One region of the Euryhalocaulis sp. genome, then DNA from elsewhere that is predicted to be linked to it. Evidence: predicted binding sites of a transcription regulator. Region 1 holds the regulator's gene; the other holds the start of a gene.

Region 1 (7,999 bases):
CGACGGCTTCAAATATCTGCCCGGCCATTTCGACCGCGCGGCGCAGGAAAGCCTTGTCGAAACGGTCCGCGCCGGGGTCGAGGCCGCGCCGCTTTACCGCCCCTCAATGCCGCGCACGGGGCAGAAGCTCTCCGTCCGCATGACCAATTTCGGTCCGCTGGGCTGGGTCACAGACCAGAAGGACGGCTATCGCTATGAACCCGCCCACCCGGTTACCGGCGGCCCCTGGCCCGCCATGCCCGCCGTCATGCTGGACCTGTGGCGGACGGTCACCGACTATCCGGCGCCGCCGGAAGCCTGTCTGGTGAATTTCTATGATCCGGACGCCCGGATGGGTCTGCACATCGACTGGGACGAGGAAGCGGCCAACGCCCCGGTCGTCTCGGTCAGCCTCGGCGATGACGCCCTGTTCCGTCTGGGCGGGCCGCAGCGCAAGGGCAAGACGCGTTCGCTGCGTCTGAAATCGGGCGACGTCGTCGTTCTGGGCGGCGCATCGCGGCGTTTCTATCATGGCGTGGACCGCATCTATCCGGGCACCAGCGCGCTATTGCCCCGGGGCGGCCGCATCAATCTCACGCTCCGCCGGGTGACGCTTCCGGACTGAACGGAAGCTGCGCCGGCGCTTCAGCCTGAGTTCATGCCCGGCGTGACAGGGTTGCAACGTATCCGGCGGACCGGCGCCTGTGCGGGAACCGGCTTATCTCCCGCGCGTTTGCCCCCGTCACGAGCGTTGATGAAAGGAATAAACGTCATGTACGCCAAGATTTCACTCCTTGCCGCCGCGGGTCTTCTTGCTGCGGCATGCACGAGCACCGGCAATGTTGAACGCAACGCCATCGGCGGCGCGGCCCTTGGCGGCATCGCCGGCGCGGCCATCGGCAACAATGTCGGCGACGGCGACGCCCAGCGCGGCGCGGCGATCGGCGCGGCGGTTGGCGGCGCGGCCGGCGCCTATAAAGGCTATCGCGAAGACCAGCGCGTCCAGGGCCGTCAGGGCCCCAATGGCGGCGACCTCTATTATGATGAGCGCGCCCGCCGCTATTTCTATGTCGATCGCGACGGCTGCACCTATTGGCAGAACGGCCAGTATCGCGGCTGCTAGTCGAAGCGCTCGCACACACACATGAAAACGCGCGGCTCTTGCGGGCCGCGCGTTTTTCTTATGGGCGGAATAGAAATTTCCGATGCCGCAAAGACTTGCGAACGGCTAGTTGAGAATTATTCTCAACTTCATGTTCAGGTTCGATGCAGCCCTTCTCAAGACCGGCACCTATGCGCTGATGCATCTCGTCGTTGCGGTGGCCGTGGCGTTTGCGCTGACGCGCAATCTGCACGCCGCCCTCGCCATCGGTTTGCTGGAGCCTTTCGTCCAGACCATCGCCTATACGGTGCATGAGCGGGCGTGGCGCCGCCGGGCGGCCCGCGCCGGGGCGCGGGTATCCGCCTAGACCTTGAAGTCCGTGGTTCCGCCGGTGCTTTCGCCGCCGGGCGCGGTCTGGCCGCTGCCCTGTCCGCCGCCCTGCGGCCCGGTGGACACCGCCACCATCGCCGCGCGCAGCGGGCGCTCGCCCAGCACATAACCCACCTGCATCACCTCCGCGACGCGGCCCGAGGGAACATCGGACGGCATCTGCGTCACCGCCTGATGGCGGTTCGGATCAAAGGCTTCGCCCTTCGGATTTTCCTGTTCGACTCCATGACGCTCGAAAGCGCGCATCAGTTCGCGCTGCGTCATCTCCACGCCGGACAGCAGGTTTTTCGCCAGCTCGGACCGCCCTTCGTCGGACCCTTCCGGCACGCTTTCCAGCGCCCGCGTCAGATTGTCGGCGACCGAGATCAGGTCCGTGGCGAACCGTTCGATGGCGTAGGTGCGCGCCGCCTGCACATCGCGTTCGGCGCGCTTGCGCGTGTTTTCCAGCTCCGCCAGCGCCCGCAGCGCGCGGTCGCGCAAATCCTCGTTCTCCGCCTGCAGCTTGGCCAGCGGGTCATTGGAAGCGTCCAGATCGCCCCCGGCGCTCGCCGCCGCTTCCGCGGCCTCTTCCATCGCTTCGATGTCTTCCGGCGCCGGGCCGGCTTCGTCTTCGCGGTTTTCGTCACTCATTATCCAGCATCCGTCCTACAAGGCGCGCGGTGTAATCGATCATCGGGATCACGCGCGCATAATTCAGGCGCGTGGGACCGACAACCCCCAGCGCGCCGACAACTTTTCTCTCCCGGTTCATATAGGGAGCCACGACCAGGCTCGAACCCGAAAGACTGAATAAGGGATTTTCCGCGCCGATAAAGATGCGCACGCCTTCCGCCTCGCGCGTCTGGTCCAGCAGGGAGATCAGCTCCTCTTTCCGCTCCAGATCGTCAAACAACAGGCGGATCCGCTCCAGATCCTCCGCCGCGCCGAATTCTTCCAGCAGGCGCGACCGGCCCCGCACGATCAGCATGCGCTTGGCCTCGCCCCCGCTCCATTCCGCCAGTCCGGTGGAGACCAGCCGCTCCGCCGCCTCGTCCAGCGCCGCCTGACCGGCGGACAGCTCCTCGCGGATATCCGCCTGCGCCTGCGCCAGCGTGCGTCCCTTCAGCCGCGCGGACAGGTAGTTTCCGGCCTCGACCAGCGCCGACGGCGTCAGGCCCTCGGGCGTGGCCATGATGCGGTTTTCGACATTGCCGTCCTCGAACACCAGCACCGTCATGGTCTGGCCGTTCCCCAGGCTGACGAACTCCACGTGTTTCAGGCCCGCATCGCGCGCCGGCGTGGTGACCAGCCCGGCCCCGCCGGCCAGCCCGGAAACCATCTCGCCCACCGATTCCAGCACCTGGTCCATGGACTGGCCCGCGCCCTTGATGCGCACATCGATCTGGCTCCGCTCGTCCTCGGTCAGGTCGCCGATCTGCAAGAGGCCGTCGACGAACATGCGCAGCCCGGCATGGGTGGGCAGGCGTCCGGCGCTGGCGTGCGGCGCGGTCAGCAGCCCCATCTGCGCCAGGTCCGACATGGTGTTGCGGATGGAGGCGGGCGATAGGCCGATGCTCTGGATGCGCGAAATCGTCCGCGACCCCACCGGCTCGCCGGTCGAGAGATAGGATTCCACGACCTCCCGGAAGATGGTGCGCGCGCGGCTGTCCAGCTCAACGGCGCCGCTCTCTGGTTTCTTCTCATCCATTTCAACACCATAGCTAGGCGAGGCGGGCCGCCTCCGCAATCGGCTCTTGGGCTGGAAGCCGCCCCGCGCTACAGCTTCGCGCAACCTGCCGCCTCAACCCCCCCCGACTAAGGACAAGAGCCGATATGAGACCTCACGACCGTGCGCGCGACGCCCTCCGAGATGTGACGCTGGAGCCCGGCGCGGCGATCTATGCGGAAGGCTCCTGCCTTGCCCGGTTCGGCGGCACGCATGTGCTGTGCGCGGCCAGCGTGGAAAATTCGGTTCCGCCCTGGATGCGCGGCTCGGGCCGCGGCTGGGTGACGGCGGAATACGGCATGCTGCCCCGCGCCACCCATACGCGCGGCCAGCGCGAAGCGGCGCGCGGGAAACAGTCCGGCCGCACGCAGGAAATCCAGCGCCTGATTGGCCGCTCCTTACGCGCCTGTGTCGACCTGCAGGCGCTGGGCGAACGCCAGGTCATTCTCGATTGTGATGTCATTCAGGCCGATGGCGGCACCCGCACCGCGGCCATCACCGGCGCCTGGGTCGCTCTGAAACGCGCCTGTAATTTCCTGATAGAGGAAGGCGTGATGAAGACCGACCCGGTGTTCGATCAGGTGGCGGCCATTTCCTGCGGCGTGGTTGACGACCAGACGCGCCTCGATCTGGAATATGAAGAAGACAGCCGCGCCCAGGCCGACGGCAATTTCGTGCTCTCGGCCTCCGGCGGCATCATCGAGGCGCAGGTCACCGCCGAGGACCGCGCCATCAGCGATGAGGATTTTCAGGAATTGATGCGTCTGGCCAAAACCGGCTGCACGGATCTGTTCGCGTTGCAGAAAGCGGCGCTGGGCTAGGGCCTACTCCGCGGCGTTCTCTGACGCCTTTGCGTCGTTCGCCGCTGTCCCGTCTTCTTCGTCATCGACAAATTGCAGGATGTCGCCGGGCTGGCACTCCAGCTCGCGGCACAGCGCCTCCAGCGTCGTGAAGCGCACGGCTTTGGCCTTGCCGGTTTTCAGAATCGACAGATTGGCCAGCGTCACCCCGACACGGTCGCACAGCTCGGTCAGCGACATACGCCGCTCCAGAAGCACTCGGTCCAGGGTCACTTGAATCGCCATTGCCGTCCTTATCTAGATGGTCAGCTTCTGTTCGTCACGCATGCGCGCGCCCTCGCGGAACACCTCCGCCATAACCATCAGCGTCAACACGGAGAACCAGACGGAGAGGGAAATATCCACGTTCAGATATTCCGCCGGCGTGGAATCCTCCGGCAGGAAATACATCAGCGCCGCCGCGGTTCCGCCCAGCAGGTAGCGCGACAGCTCCCAGACCGCCAGCGCGATCCAGACCACGCGCAGATGAACCGCGTTCTGTTCGACAAACGGGTCGCCCTGGGACAGCGTCGCGAAGATCTTCCGCAGCCGCCCGACAATGATCAGCGCCGCGCCCACCGTGATGAACATGATGGCGTTGGCCAGCACGGCCAGCGCGGGCGACAACTGCTCGACCTCAAGCCCCAGATCGAATCCGAACGACACCAGCAACAGCGCCAGTCCCGCCACGCCGGCGAAGAAAAGCGCGATCCACAGGAAGATACTGAAGATTCTCAGCGCCACGCGCAGTATGGATGCGATAGAGCGGTGTCCGAGCGCTTTCATCTCTCTCCCTTGGCGAACCGGTTTCGTCAAGACTTGTTGTTATTCGATAAACACGTATCGACTTTCGATGAAATCCGCAAGAGCACAATCGCATCAAGGCATTACAATGTTTTCATTCACGAAGATCGTCGTCGCCAGCCACAATGAGGGAAAGGTGCGCGAAATCCGCGATCTCCTTGTTCCGCTGGGCATAGAGACCGTCTCGGCCGGGGAGCTGGGTCTGGACGATCCGGAAGAAACCGAACCGACGTTCGAAGGCAACGCCGCGCTAAAGGCCCGCGCCGCGGCGGAGGCGTCCAGCCTCCCCGCCCTGTCGGATGATTCCGGTCTCGCCGTCGCTGCGCTGGACGGCGCGCCCGGCATCTATTCGGCGCGCTGGGCGGGGGAGCCGCGCGATTTCGGCAGGGCGATGGAGAAGGTCTGGACCGCGATGTCGGAGGCGGAAAGCGATGACCGCGCCGCGAAATTCGTCTGCGTTCTGGCGCTGGCCGAGCCGGGCGGCGTCCATACCTGGCGCGGAGAGGTGGAGGGCGAAATCGTCTGGCCGCCGCGCGGCGGCAAGGGCTTCGGCTATGACCCGATTTTCCAGCCCCCTGGCCGCAAAGAGACCTTCGCCGAGATCGAACCGCAGGAAAAACACGCCATGAGCCACCGCGCCCGCGCCTTTGACAAATTTCTCGCCGCGCTGAAATCCGGCGCGGAGCCGCGCGCATGATCGCCGCCCTCTTTGGCCTGTTCGCCTTCGCCGCCGCCCAGTCCGCCGATCTTCCCGTAGAGCAGGAACTGGACGTGCGCGAGCTGGACGCCGGGGTGTGGATGCACACCTCCTATCGCGACCTGCCCGAATATGGCCGCGTCGGCTCCAACGGCCTGATCGTGGAGCGCGCGGATTCCGTGGTTCTCATCGACACCGCCTGGGGCGAGCCGGCCACCGAAAAGTTGATGGACTGGGTGGCGCGCGAGATCGGCAAGCCCGTGAAGCTGGTCGTCATCACCCATTCGCACGAGGACCGCACGGCCGGACTCCCCGTCACCAAGGCCGCCGGCGCGGCCAGCATTGGTCTCAACAAGACCGCGCAGATCATGATGTCGGAGGGCCGCGGCGGTCTGGACATCGGCGCGGTCGGCAAGAGCTTCGGCATTGATGAGGGCTATGACGGGATGGAGGTCTTCTATCCCGGCCACGGTCACGCGGAGGATAATATCGTCGTCTATGTCCATCGCGCGAACCTGTTGTTCGGCGGCTGCCTGATCCGCGCGGCGGACGCCACGTCCATGGGCAACACCGCCGACGGCAATCTCGAAACCTGGGCCGAGGCCGCCGAAGCTCCGGCAGAGCGCTTCCCGGGGATAGAGGTGATCGTCCCCGGCCACGGCCAACCCGGCGGTCCCGAACTGATGGCGCATACCGCGGAGCTGGCGCGCGCCGCGCTGGATCAGTGACCCGGCCCGCCCTCGGTCTCTATGCGCACTGGCCCTGGTGCGCCCGCATATGCCCCTATTGCGATTTCAACGTCTATCGCGCCAGGGGCGCGGATACGGACGCCATGACCGCCGCCCTGACCGGCCATGTCGGCCTGTGGGCGGAGCATATGGAGCCCCGTCCGCTGGCCAGCCTGCATTTCGGCGGCGGCACTCCTTCGCTGGCCCCGCCTGCGACCATCGCGGCGGTGATCAAGGCCGCCGATGCGCGGTTCGGCTTTGCGCCGGACGCCGAAATCGGCCTTGAAGCCAATCCCGAAGACGCTGACCCGGAACGCTGGCGCGCCTTCCGCGATGCCGGGGTGGAGCGCGTCTCGCTCGGCGTGCAGGCCCTGGACGATGACGCCCTGAAATCTTTGGGGCGCATGCACAGCGCCGATCAGGCGCGGCGCGCCATCGCGCTGGCGCTGGAGATTTTTCCGCGCGTCTCTATCGACCTGATCTATGCCCGCCCGGACCAGACCGCCGAAGCGTGGGAGGCGGAGCTGGAGGAAGCGCTCGGCTTCGGCCTGAAGCATCTCTCCGCCTATCAGCTGACCATTGAACCCGGCACCGCCTTCGAAAAACGCGCCGCGCGCGGTCAACTGGATACGCCTGAAGAAGACAGCGCCGCGCAATTTTATGAGATCACGCAGGAGATTTGCGCCGCGCGCGGCCTGCCCGCCTATGAGGTTTCGAACCACGCCAGCGGCCCGGCGCATCAGAGCCGCCATAACCGCCTCTACTGGACCTCGCAGGACTGGATCGCCATTGGCCCCGGCGGCCATGGCCGCCTCTGGGCGGACGGTGACGCGCGCCGCGGTTTCGCGCTGGCCCGCCGTCCGGACGCCTATCAGGCGGCGGTGTCGGCGGGCGAACTCTGGGAAGAGGACGAAACCCTCTCTCCGCTGGATGCGGCGCGCGAGATGATCCTGATGGGTCTGCGCATCACCGACGGTCTGGACCGCGCGTGCCTGCGCGCCGCCACCGGCCAGGATGTCGATGCGGACGCCCTTGCGCGCCTGACCGGTCAGGGCCTCGTGGCGGGCGATGAAACCCGCATCAAGGCCACGCGAAAGGGCCGTCCCGTGCTGGACTATGTCGCCGGGGCGCTCTGCCCTTAGGATTCCGGCGGGAAGCGCGTCGGAGCCGGCTGAACCTGCTGGAACCCGCCGGCCGTCAGCTCATAGATGGCCAGCGCCCGCTCGGCGATATTCTCCTGATCGAAACGGAACAGACCGCCCGCGCCCAGAAAGCCTTGCGGATTGGCCAGTTTCAGCTCCGCCTGACGCCCGCGCGCCCCGGCCAGGTGATCGGCGATCGCCACCGCGTCATAGGCCAGGCTCGCCAGCCGCGACGGGCCGGATCCATAAGCGGCGCGATAGGCGTTTTCGAACCGCGTCTGCGCGTTCTCGTCCGGTCCGGCGATCAGCGCCCCGCGCAGCGAGGCCACGCCCCGCAGCGTAATTTGAGACCGCCACAGCGCGGAGCCCATCAGCAGCGTGTCCCGCCCCTCGAAATTATGGATCGACAGGATCGGCGCCAGCTCGACCAGCGAATCCCCGGTCTCGGTCAGGAACAGCGCCCCGAAACTCCCCCGGCTCTGGTCCAGCCGCGTGATGGCGGCGGTGGAGGCGTCGGCGTTGAACAGCGGATAGATCTCGCTGGTCGCAAAGCTCAAGCCCCCCGGCATCGCGCCGTTCTCGCGCAGGCGCTGGTCGAAGCGCCGCGTATATT
Region 2 (7,999 bases), on a different contig from region 1:
TGACGGCCAGCGCCAGTCCCAGCAGGACATATATCGCCTTCACCGGGATACCGCCGAAGGAGCCGAAATGGAGCTGATAGAGGGATGCGGAGACTTGCTGGCCGATGGCGCCGTCCGACATGCCGGTCGTGCTCTGGAACTCGCCCGCGGCGTTGTAATTGTAATATTCCCCGAAAATCACCCGGTCGGGATGTTCGGCGATGATCTGGATATGCTGGCCCGCCGTCTGCGGGTCGTGGACGATCACATAGGTCGGGATGGCGTTGTGGCCCTGCGCTTCGAAATGGCCGAGCGCGGCGGAAACATCGGCCAGTTGCGCCGGGCTTTCGTCGGGCGGCGGCTCGGACCCGAAGACCGGTTCGAACACCTTTCCCGTGTCGCCGTTGAAATTGGCCAGCGCAATGCCGAACGCCACGATGGAGGCGAGGCCGAGAATGGCCCCGGTCGCGGAGACGGCGATGTGGAACGGCGCTGTCCAGACGCTGAGCCGGTTATGCAGATCCGCCTGGGTCAGCCGTCCGCGCCCCAAGCGCATGGAGAAAGCGTCTTTCAGGATGCGCGGATGGGCCAGAAAGCCGGTCATCGCCATGGCGACCATCATCACGCCCAGAATACCCACAATGGTCAGGCCCAGCACGCCCGGAATGTGCAGGTAGTAGTGCATGTCCAGCACGAACTGGGTCCAGGGAAAATGCTCCCGCCCGGCGAGCGAGCCATCGCTATTGGCGAAGGCCGCGCCGTGATCGGTGGTGATGACGGAGCGGGGAAATTCCGCCGTGGGAAGGCCGACATAGAGGTGGGTGGTGGACTGGCCCTGACGGTCGATAATGGCCTGGGCGGCGCGTTCGGCCGCGTCCGGGGACAGGGCGGCGATCTCCGGCGCGCCCGGTTGCTCCCATCGCTCCAGTTCCTGATGGAAGACCAGCAGCGTGCCGCTGATCGTCAGGATATAGAGCAGCGCGGAGACGGCGACGCCGATCGCCATGTGCCCGGAAAGGGCTTTTGCGACGAAGCCCGGGGCCATTTTCGGCCAGATTGTCTTAGCCATCGGGATCAAGCCCCTCCCCCGGGCAGCAGGAATATGTGCGCGGCGCTGATCGCGGCGAAAGCGGCCACGAGCGCGCTCTTGCGCACAAGACTGTTATCCATCGCGACCCATGAGGCCAGCGCGGCCCATGCGGTGACCGCGAAGATGAAGGCCGCCGCCCCGGTATCGGCCGCGCCGACGCCGGCGCCGGTCAGGAAACGATAAAACGAGATGGTCAGCAGGATCGCCGCCGCGCCGGCCAGCGGGCCGGTCAGCAGCGTGACATAGGTGATGCGAAGCGGCGTGCGCCATGACATTCGGCCGGGGGAAATTTCCTCCGCCGCGGAGGGCTCTCGCGGTTTCCGGCGCTTTGCCGGCATGACGATACTGACCGTGACGGCGGCCAGCGCGATGACGCACGCCGCCAGGATGCCGAGAATGATTCCCCGGTCCGGCCCGCCCAAGGCAGACCAGGGAACCATCGCCCCCGCAAGGAGGGCCCATCCGCCAAGGATGGATGGACCGCGATTGCCTGCGCGCCGCCGCCACGCCCGCCGCAGCAGGTAGAGGCCCGCCGCGATCATGGCCGTTCCAGCCAGCGCCAGACCAGGGGAGGGAAGCGCGCCGGGCAGCATCGCCTAGAACCGCTTCGCCAGACGGGCGACAACGGTGCGCCCCTCGCCCGGGAAGCAGTCGCCGCGGGCAAGGCAAGTGGCGAAATATTCCTTGTCGGCGAGATTGCGGGCATTGACCGTGAAGTCCCAGCCTACGGCGCGGTAGCCGATCATGGCGTCCGCGACCGTGTAGGAGTCATTGACGATCTGCACGCGCTCTCCGGTGAACGGGTTGATGCCGTTGCTCTCGTTCTCGCCGGCATAGCGCAGGCCGAACCCGGCGCGGAAATTGGCCAGGGGGCCGGCTTCCGGCTGATACATCGCCCAGGCGGAGGCCTGCGTCTCCGGGATGCTGGAGAGCGGGACGCCGTTCGGATCCTCGGTATCCAGGGCGCTGAAATTGCCTTCCAGATACCAGTCGCCCAGCGTCGTCAGGGCTTCCAGTTCGAACCCGGTGATCTTGGCCACGCCCTCCTGTTGCGAGGGGGCGGTCGGCAGGGCGGCGGGGTTCGACAGGTTGGACTGTTCGATGTCGAAATACGCCGCGGTGATATAGGTGCGCGTGCCCGGCGGCTGGTATTTCAGGCCCGCCTCGTACTGGCGGCCTTCCTGCGGCTTCAGATTATCGCCGGTGACCGTATCGACGCCCAGAACCGGCTCGAAGGATTCGGCGTAGCTGAGATAGGGCGACAGGCCCATGTCGAACTTGTAGATCGCGCCGACCGAGAAGCTGGTGGCGTCGTCTTCCTGGGTGGCTGAGCCGTTGTCGCTTTCAACCGTGTCGAAGCGCACGCCGCCGTTCAGGAACAGATTCCCGATGGAGACCTGGTCGTTTATGTAAACGCCCAGGTCTTCCGTCGTGGAGGGCGGCGTGTCGACCGGTTTCAGGTTCTTCACCGCCTCTGAGAGCGGGCCATAAACGGGATTGAAGACGTTTATGACCTCGCCAAAATAATAGCCGACATCGCTGTCGGTCTGGACGTCCTGCGCGTTCACCCCGGCCAGAAGTTCATGCCGGATCATGCCGGTCTGGAACTGCGCCCGCAGCCGCACATCGGCGGAAAGCTGCTGGGACGAGGCGTCGCCCGCATACCAGGTGCTAAGGCCGTTTCCGGCGGCGTCGATGCGCGGAACGCCGGCCCCGGCGAAGCTGACCCAGCGCTGGCTGTAATCGGCCATGCCGTTCTTGTAGCGGGCCGTCCCCTCGACCGAGAAAATCTCGTTCAGCTCATGGCTGCCCATCAGGGTCAGGGAGACCGAGTCGGTGTCGTATTTGTTGAAATCGGGATGGCCGAGATAGGTGGAGGGCTCAATCTCCTCGCCGCTGGCGCTCTCGAGATAGGTGCCGGTCAGCGGCAGGAACTGGCCGGCCGTGTCGGATTCCGATTCCTGGAATTCGGCCAGCACGGTAAAGCGCGTGGACGGGGCGGGCTGCCAGGTCAGGGAGGGCGAGATGACCATGGAGTCATCGTTGACGTAATCGATCTGGGTGTCGGAGTCGCGATAGAGCGCCACGACGCGGCCCGAGAGGCCGCTATTATCGCCAAACAGCGGGCCGTTGATGTCCGCGCCGACCTGGAAACGGTCATAGGAGCCATATTCCACGACCAGCTCGCGGCGGGGTTCCGGATTGGCGATCTTGGACACCACATTCACAATGCCGCCCGGAGAACCGCGCCCGTAAAGAACCGAGGCCGGGCCTTTCAGGACCTCCACCTGCTCCAGCATGTAAATGTCGGAGCGGGTGTTGTTGTAGAAGCCGAACAGGACCTGGATGTTGTCGCGGTATTCCGGCACGTCGAGACCGCGCACCGTGGCGAAGTCGCCGCGCGTGGCGAACCCGTAGGTGTCGCCCGAGACGCCGGCCGTGTAGGTCAGCGCGTCATCCAGCGTCAGCGCGCCCTTGGCGCGGAACATTTCTTCGGTTTCGACCGAGACCGAACGGGCGGTCTCAAGGATCGGCGTGTTGGACTTGGTAACGCCGAACTGGGACAGCATGCCGGTGACGACGACTTCATCGACCGCCGTGGCGCTGTCTTCATTTTCGTTATCTACCGATTGCGCGAATGCGGCGTTGCCGGCCGCCAGGGCGAGCGCCAGCGCGCCCCATGAAACAGATGAAATCTTCACGAAAAACAAGTCCCCCGAACGTGATCAGCGCGAAACCGGGCGGCCGCGCTATTTGCGAATAATTCTCATTTGCCTCATATCGGGGGCAGTCTGTTATTGCAAGGCATTCTCAACAAGAAAATGCTGCTGATGCGAAGAAAATGACAGGCGCATAGGAAAAGGGCGGCCCCGATGGAGCCGCCCTTCCCTTTGAAGCGTAAGGCTTTGAAGGTGGCTGGACTTAGAAGCCCATGCCGCCCATTCCGCCCATGTCGCCCATGTCGGGCGCGCCGCCGCCGGATTTCTCCTTCTTCGGCGCTTCGCCAATAGCGGCCTCGGTCGTGATGAACAGGCCCGCGACCGACGCGGCGTCCTGCAGAGCATGACGGACGACTTTCGCCGGGTCGATAATGCCCGCGGCGATCAGGTCCTTGTACTCTTCAAGCTGGGCGTCAAAGCCGAACTTGTAGTCATCATTTTCCAGCAGCTTGCCGACAACGATGGAGCCTTCGACGCCGGAGTTGGCCGAGATCTGACGGATCGGGGCCTGCAGGGCGCGGCGGATGATCTGGATGCCCGCGTCCTGGTCCGGGTTTTCGCCGGTGAAGTCTTCCAGGATCTTGGAGGCCTTCAGCAGGGCGACGCCGCCGCCCGGCACGATGCCTTCCTCGACGGCTGCGCGCGTGGCGTTCAGCGCGTCGTCGACCCGGTCCTTCTTCTCTTTCACTTCCATCTCGGTCGCGCCGCCAACACGGATGACCGCAACGCCGCCGGCCAGCTTGGCCAGACGTTCCTGCAGCTTTTCCTTGTCGTAATCGGAGGACGTGTCCTCGATCTGCGCGCGGATCTGGTTGGTGCGCGCCTCGATCGCGTCCTTGTCGCCAGCGCCGTCAACGATCGTGGTGTCGTCCTTGGTGATGGTAACTTTCTTGGCCGTGCCGAGCATCTCGGTCGTGACGTTCTCCAGCTTGATGCCGAGATCTTCGCTGATGACTTCACCGCCGGTCAGGGTGGCGATGTCTTCCAGCATGGCCTTGCGGCGCTCGCCGAAGCCCGGAGCCTTGACGGCCGCGACCTTCAGGCCGCCGCGCAGCTTGTTGACCACCAGGGTGGCCAGGGCTTCGCCTTCAATGTCCTCGGCGATGATCAGCAGGGGACGGCCCGACTGAACGACCGATTCCAGGATCGGCAGCATCGGCTGCAGGGAAGAGAGCTTCTTCTCGTGCAGCAGGATCATCGGATCCTCGAGATTGGCCACCATTTTCTCGGAGTCGGTGACGAAATACGGGGACAGGTAGCCGCGGTCGAACTGCATGCCTTCGACGACTTCCAGCTCGGTCTCGAGAGACTTGGCTTCCTCAACCGTGATCACGCCTTCATTGCCGACCTTGCCCATGGCCTTGGCGATCATGTCGCCAATTTCGCGGTCGCCATTGGCGGAGATGGAGCCGACCTGGGCGATTTCCTCGGAGCCGGAGATCTTGTTGGCGTGGGACTTGATGTCCTCGACGACCTTCTTCACCGCAGCATCGATGCCGCGCTTGAGGTCCATCGGGTTCATGCCCGCGGCCACGGATTTCATGCCTTCGCGGACGATGGACTGGCCCAAGACCGTGGCGGTCGTGGTGCCGTCGCCGGCTTCGTCATTGGTGCGGGACGCAACTTCGCGCAGAAGCTGGGCGCCCATGTTCTCGAACTTGTCCTCAAGCTCGATTTCCTTCGCGACGGAGACGCCGTCCTTGGTGGAGCGCGGCGCGCCGAAGGATTTTTCGATGATGACGTTGCGGCCTTTCGGGCCCAGCGTGACTTTCACGGCATCGGCCAGAATATCGACGCCCTTGAGCATGCGATTGCGGGCGTCGGAGCCGAAATGAACTTCTTTGGCAGCCATTTCGTGAGTTCCTCTTGTTTTCTAATTCGTGCGTTTTGTTCGGGTATCAAAAAAACCGCTTGCGGCCGGATGGCCTTTTGCGAAGCGGTTTCTAGCCGGCGTTCATGACGCCGAGGATGTCGGATTCCTTCATGATCAACAGCTCGTCGCCGTCGATCGTGATTTCCGTGCCCGACCACTTGCCGAACAGGATGCGGTCCCCCGTCTTGACGTCCGGGGCGATCAGTTCGCCCTTGTCGTCACGCGCGCCTGCGCCGACGGCGACAACTTCGCCTTCCTGCGGCTTTTCCTTGGCGGTGTCGGGAATGATGATCCCGCCCTTGGTGGTTTGCTCTTCCTCCACGCGCTTCACCAGCACGCGGTCATGCAGCGGACGAAAATTCATCGGATTACCTCTGCTCCCGTAATATTGAGACTTAGCGTTTTTCGTGAGCCGGTGAGCGCCGTTAGCACTCTATGATCCCGGCTGCTAACAGAGGGCTAGGTAGGGGCGAAGCCGGGGATCGTCAAGAGATTCCGGCGGATGATTTTTTCGCTTTTGCGGCAAGGGTTTAGAATCGTTGCGGCGATTGGCGTGGTGATGCCATTGCCGCCCGCGCCGGATATGAAAAGGGCAGGGAAACCCTGCCCTTTTCTGTTTGAACCCTGGAAGCGCGTCAGGCCTGCATCGTCCAGCCTTCGACGCCCATGGCCGCCTGGCGCACGGCCTCCGACATGGTCGGGTGGGCGTGGCAGGTGCGGGCGATGTCCTCTGACGCCGCGCCGAACGACATGGCGAGCGCAGCCTCGGCCACCAGCTCCCCGGCGCCGACGCAGATCAGGTGGACGCCCAGAACCGTGTCGGTCTTCTTGTCGGCCAGGACCTTCACCATGCCTTCGGTCGTGTGGTTGGTGCGGGCGCGGGAATTGGCCTGCATCGGGAATTTGCCGACGGCGTAGTCCACGCCCTCTTCCTTCAACTGGTCTTCCGTCTTGCCGACCCAGGCGATCTCCGGGTTCGTATAGACGACGCCCGGGATCAGGTTGTGGTCGACATGGCCCGGCTGGCCGGCGATCAGCTCCGCCGCGGCGACGCCCTCTTCCTCGGCCTTGTGGGCCAGCATGGCGCCGGTGGTGCAGTCGCCGATCACCCAGATATTCTCGACGCTGGTCTTCAGGCCGTCATTGACGATGAAGCCGCGCTCGTCGGTCTTCACGCCGGCCTTGTCCAGGCCCAGACCCTCGGTGAAGGGACGGCGGCCGATGGCGACCAGAACCGTGTCGGCCTCGATGGTTTCCTTGTCGCCGCCCTTGGCGAGCTCGATATTCACGGAAAGGCGCTTGCCCTTCTCCACGCCGGTCACTTTCTGACCCAGCTTGAACTCGATGCCCTGTTTCTTGAACGTGCGCTGGGCGGTCTTGGCGAGCTCGGAATCGACGCCCGGCAGGATGCGGTCGAGATATTCAACGACCGTGACTTCCGCGCCCAGACGCCGCCAGACCGAGCCAAGCTCAAGCCCGATAATGCCGGCGCCGACGACGACCAGCTTGTCCGGCACATTGTCCAGCGCGATGGCCTGATCGGAGGTGACGATGCGCTCGCCGTCGATCTCAACGCCCGGCAGCGGGGTGACTTCGGAGCCGGTGGCGATGACGATATGCTTGGCTTCCAGCGTCTTCTCGCCGTCATCGCCTTTCACCGACACCTTGCCCTTGCCGGCCACCGCGCCCTTACCCTTGATCCAGTCGACCTTGTTCTTCTTGAACAGGAACTCGACGCCCTTGGTCAGGCCGTCCACGGCTTCGGATTTCTGTTTCATCATCTGGCCGAGATTGAGGGAGAGTCCCTCATACTCCACGCCCAGACCCTCGAATTCATTCTTCGCGCCTTCATAGATTTCGGAGGCGTGCAGCAGCGCCTTGGACGGGATGCAGCCGACATTCAGGCATGTGCCGCCGAGCGTCTTGCGGCTTTCAATGCAGGCGACCTTCAGGCCCAGCTGTCCGCAACGGATGGCGCAGTTATAACCGCCCGGTCCGCCGCCAATGATCACCACGTCGTATTTGTCGGCCATTCTTGTCTCGTCCTGAAAGTCGGTGGAAGGGATCGCGTGAGAGGCGAGGTATGACCGATTGCCGTGAAGGTCAACGCTTTGAGGCTTGCATATCCATCGTATCGGCCATGCGTTCGGCGGCCTCGATCAGGCGGGGACCGGCGCAGGGCCAGAGCCCCCCGGGAATTTCGGCGCGCGGAGCGGCCAGGATGCGCTGCATCGCCGGGTGGCGGGCGCGGCGGAATTGCTGGCTGGCGTAGCCTTCACGGAAGTAGGAGGCGACGACCATGTCCGGCGCGAGCGCGGTCAGGCGCTCCGGCTGGCC

What was found. Region 1 encodes HrcA, which represses chaperone genes, less so after heat shock. Its sites were predicted from a motif close to GTTAGCANTCNNNNNNNNNGANTGCTAAC; they were not measured.
Region 2: groES (co-chaperone GroES) is a predicted target of HrcA. The motif match lies at 6,087-6,115, and genes of this name have one in related genera.

Annotation. Positions count from the first base shown of each region.
Region 1 covers NZ_JACESD010000063.1:4,763-12,761, reverse strand. Annotated here, with positions in the region: gene H2040_RS13190 (alpha-ketoglutarate-dependent dioxygenase AlkB family protein) at 1-604, shown strand, start outside; gene H2040_RS13185 (YMGG-like glycine zipper-containing protein) at 752-1,102, shown strand; gene H2040_RS13180 (DUF2061 domain-containing protein) at 1,233-1,448, shown strand; gene grpE (nucleotide exchange factor GrpE) at 1,445-2,101, opposite strand; gene hrcA (heat-inducible transcriptional repressor HrcA) at 2,094-3,158, opposite strand; gene rph (ribonuclease PH) at 3,284-3,997, shown strand; gene H2040_RS13160 (helix-turn-helix domain-containing protein) at 4,001-4,261, opposite strand; gene H2040_RS13155 (DUF2975 domain-containing protein) at 4,274-4,801, opposite strand; gene rdgB (RdgB/HAM1 family non-canonical purine NTP pyrophosphatase) at 4,908-5,516, shown strand; gene bla (subclass B1 metallo-beta-lactamase) at 5,513-6,244, shown strand; gene hemW (radical SAM family heme chaperone HemW) at 6,241-7,386, shown strand; gene H2040_RS13135 (penicillin-binding protein activator) at 7,383-7,999, opposite strand, start outside.
Region 2 covers NZ_JACESD010000023.1:8-8,006, reverse strand. Annotated here, with positions in the region: gene H2040_RS07790 (PepSY-associated TM helix domain-containing protein) at 1-1,048, opposite strand, end outside; gene H2040_RS07785 (hypothetical protein) at 1,054-1,662, opposite strand; gene H2040_RS07780 (TonB-dependent siderophore receptor) at 1,666-3,771, opposite strand; gene groL (chaperonin GroEL) at 3,992-5,641, opposite strand; gene groES (co-chaperone GroES) at 5,733-6,026, opposite strand; gene lpdA (dihydrolipoyl dehydrogenase) at 6,298-7,695, opposite strand; partial or broken gene H2040_RS07760 (hypothetical protein) at 7,766-7,999, opposite strand, start outside.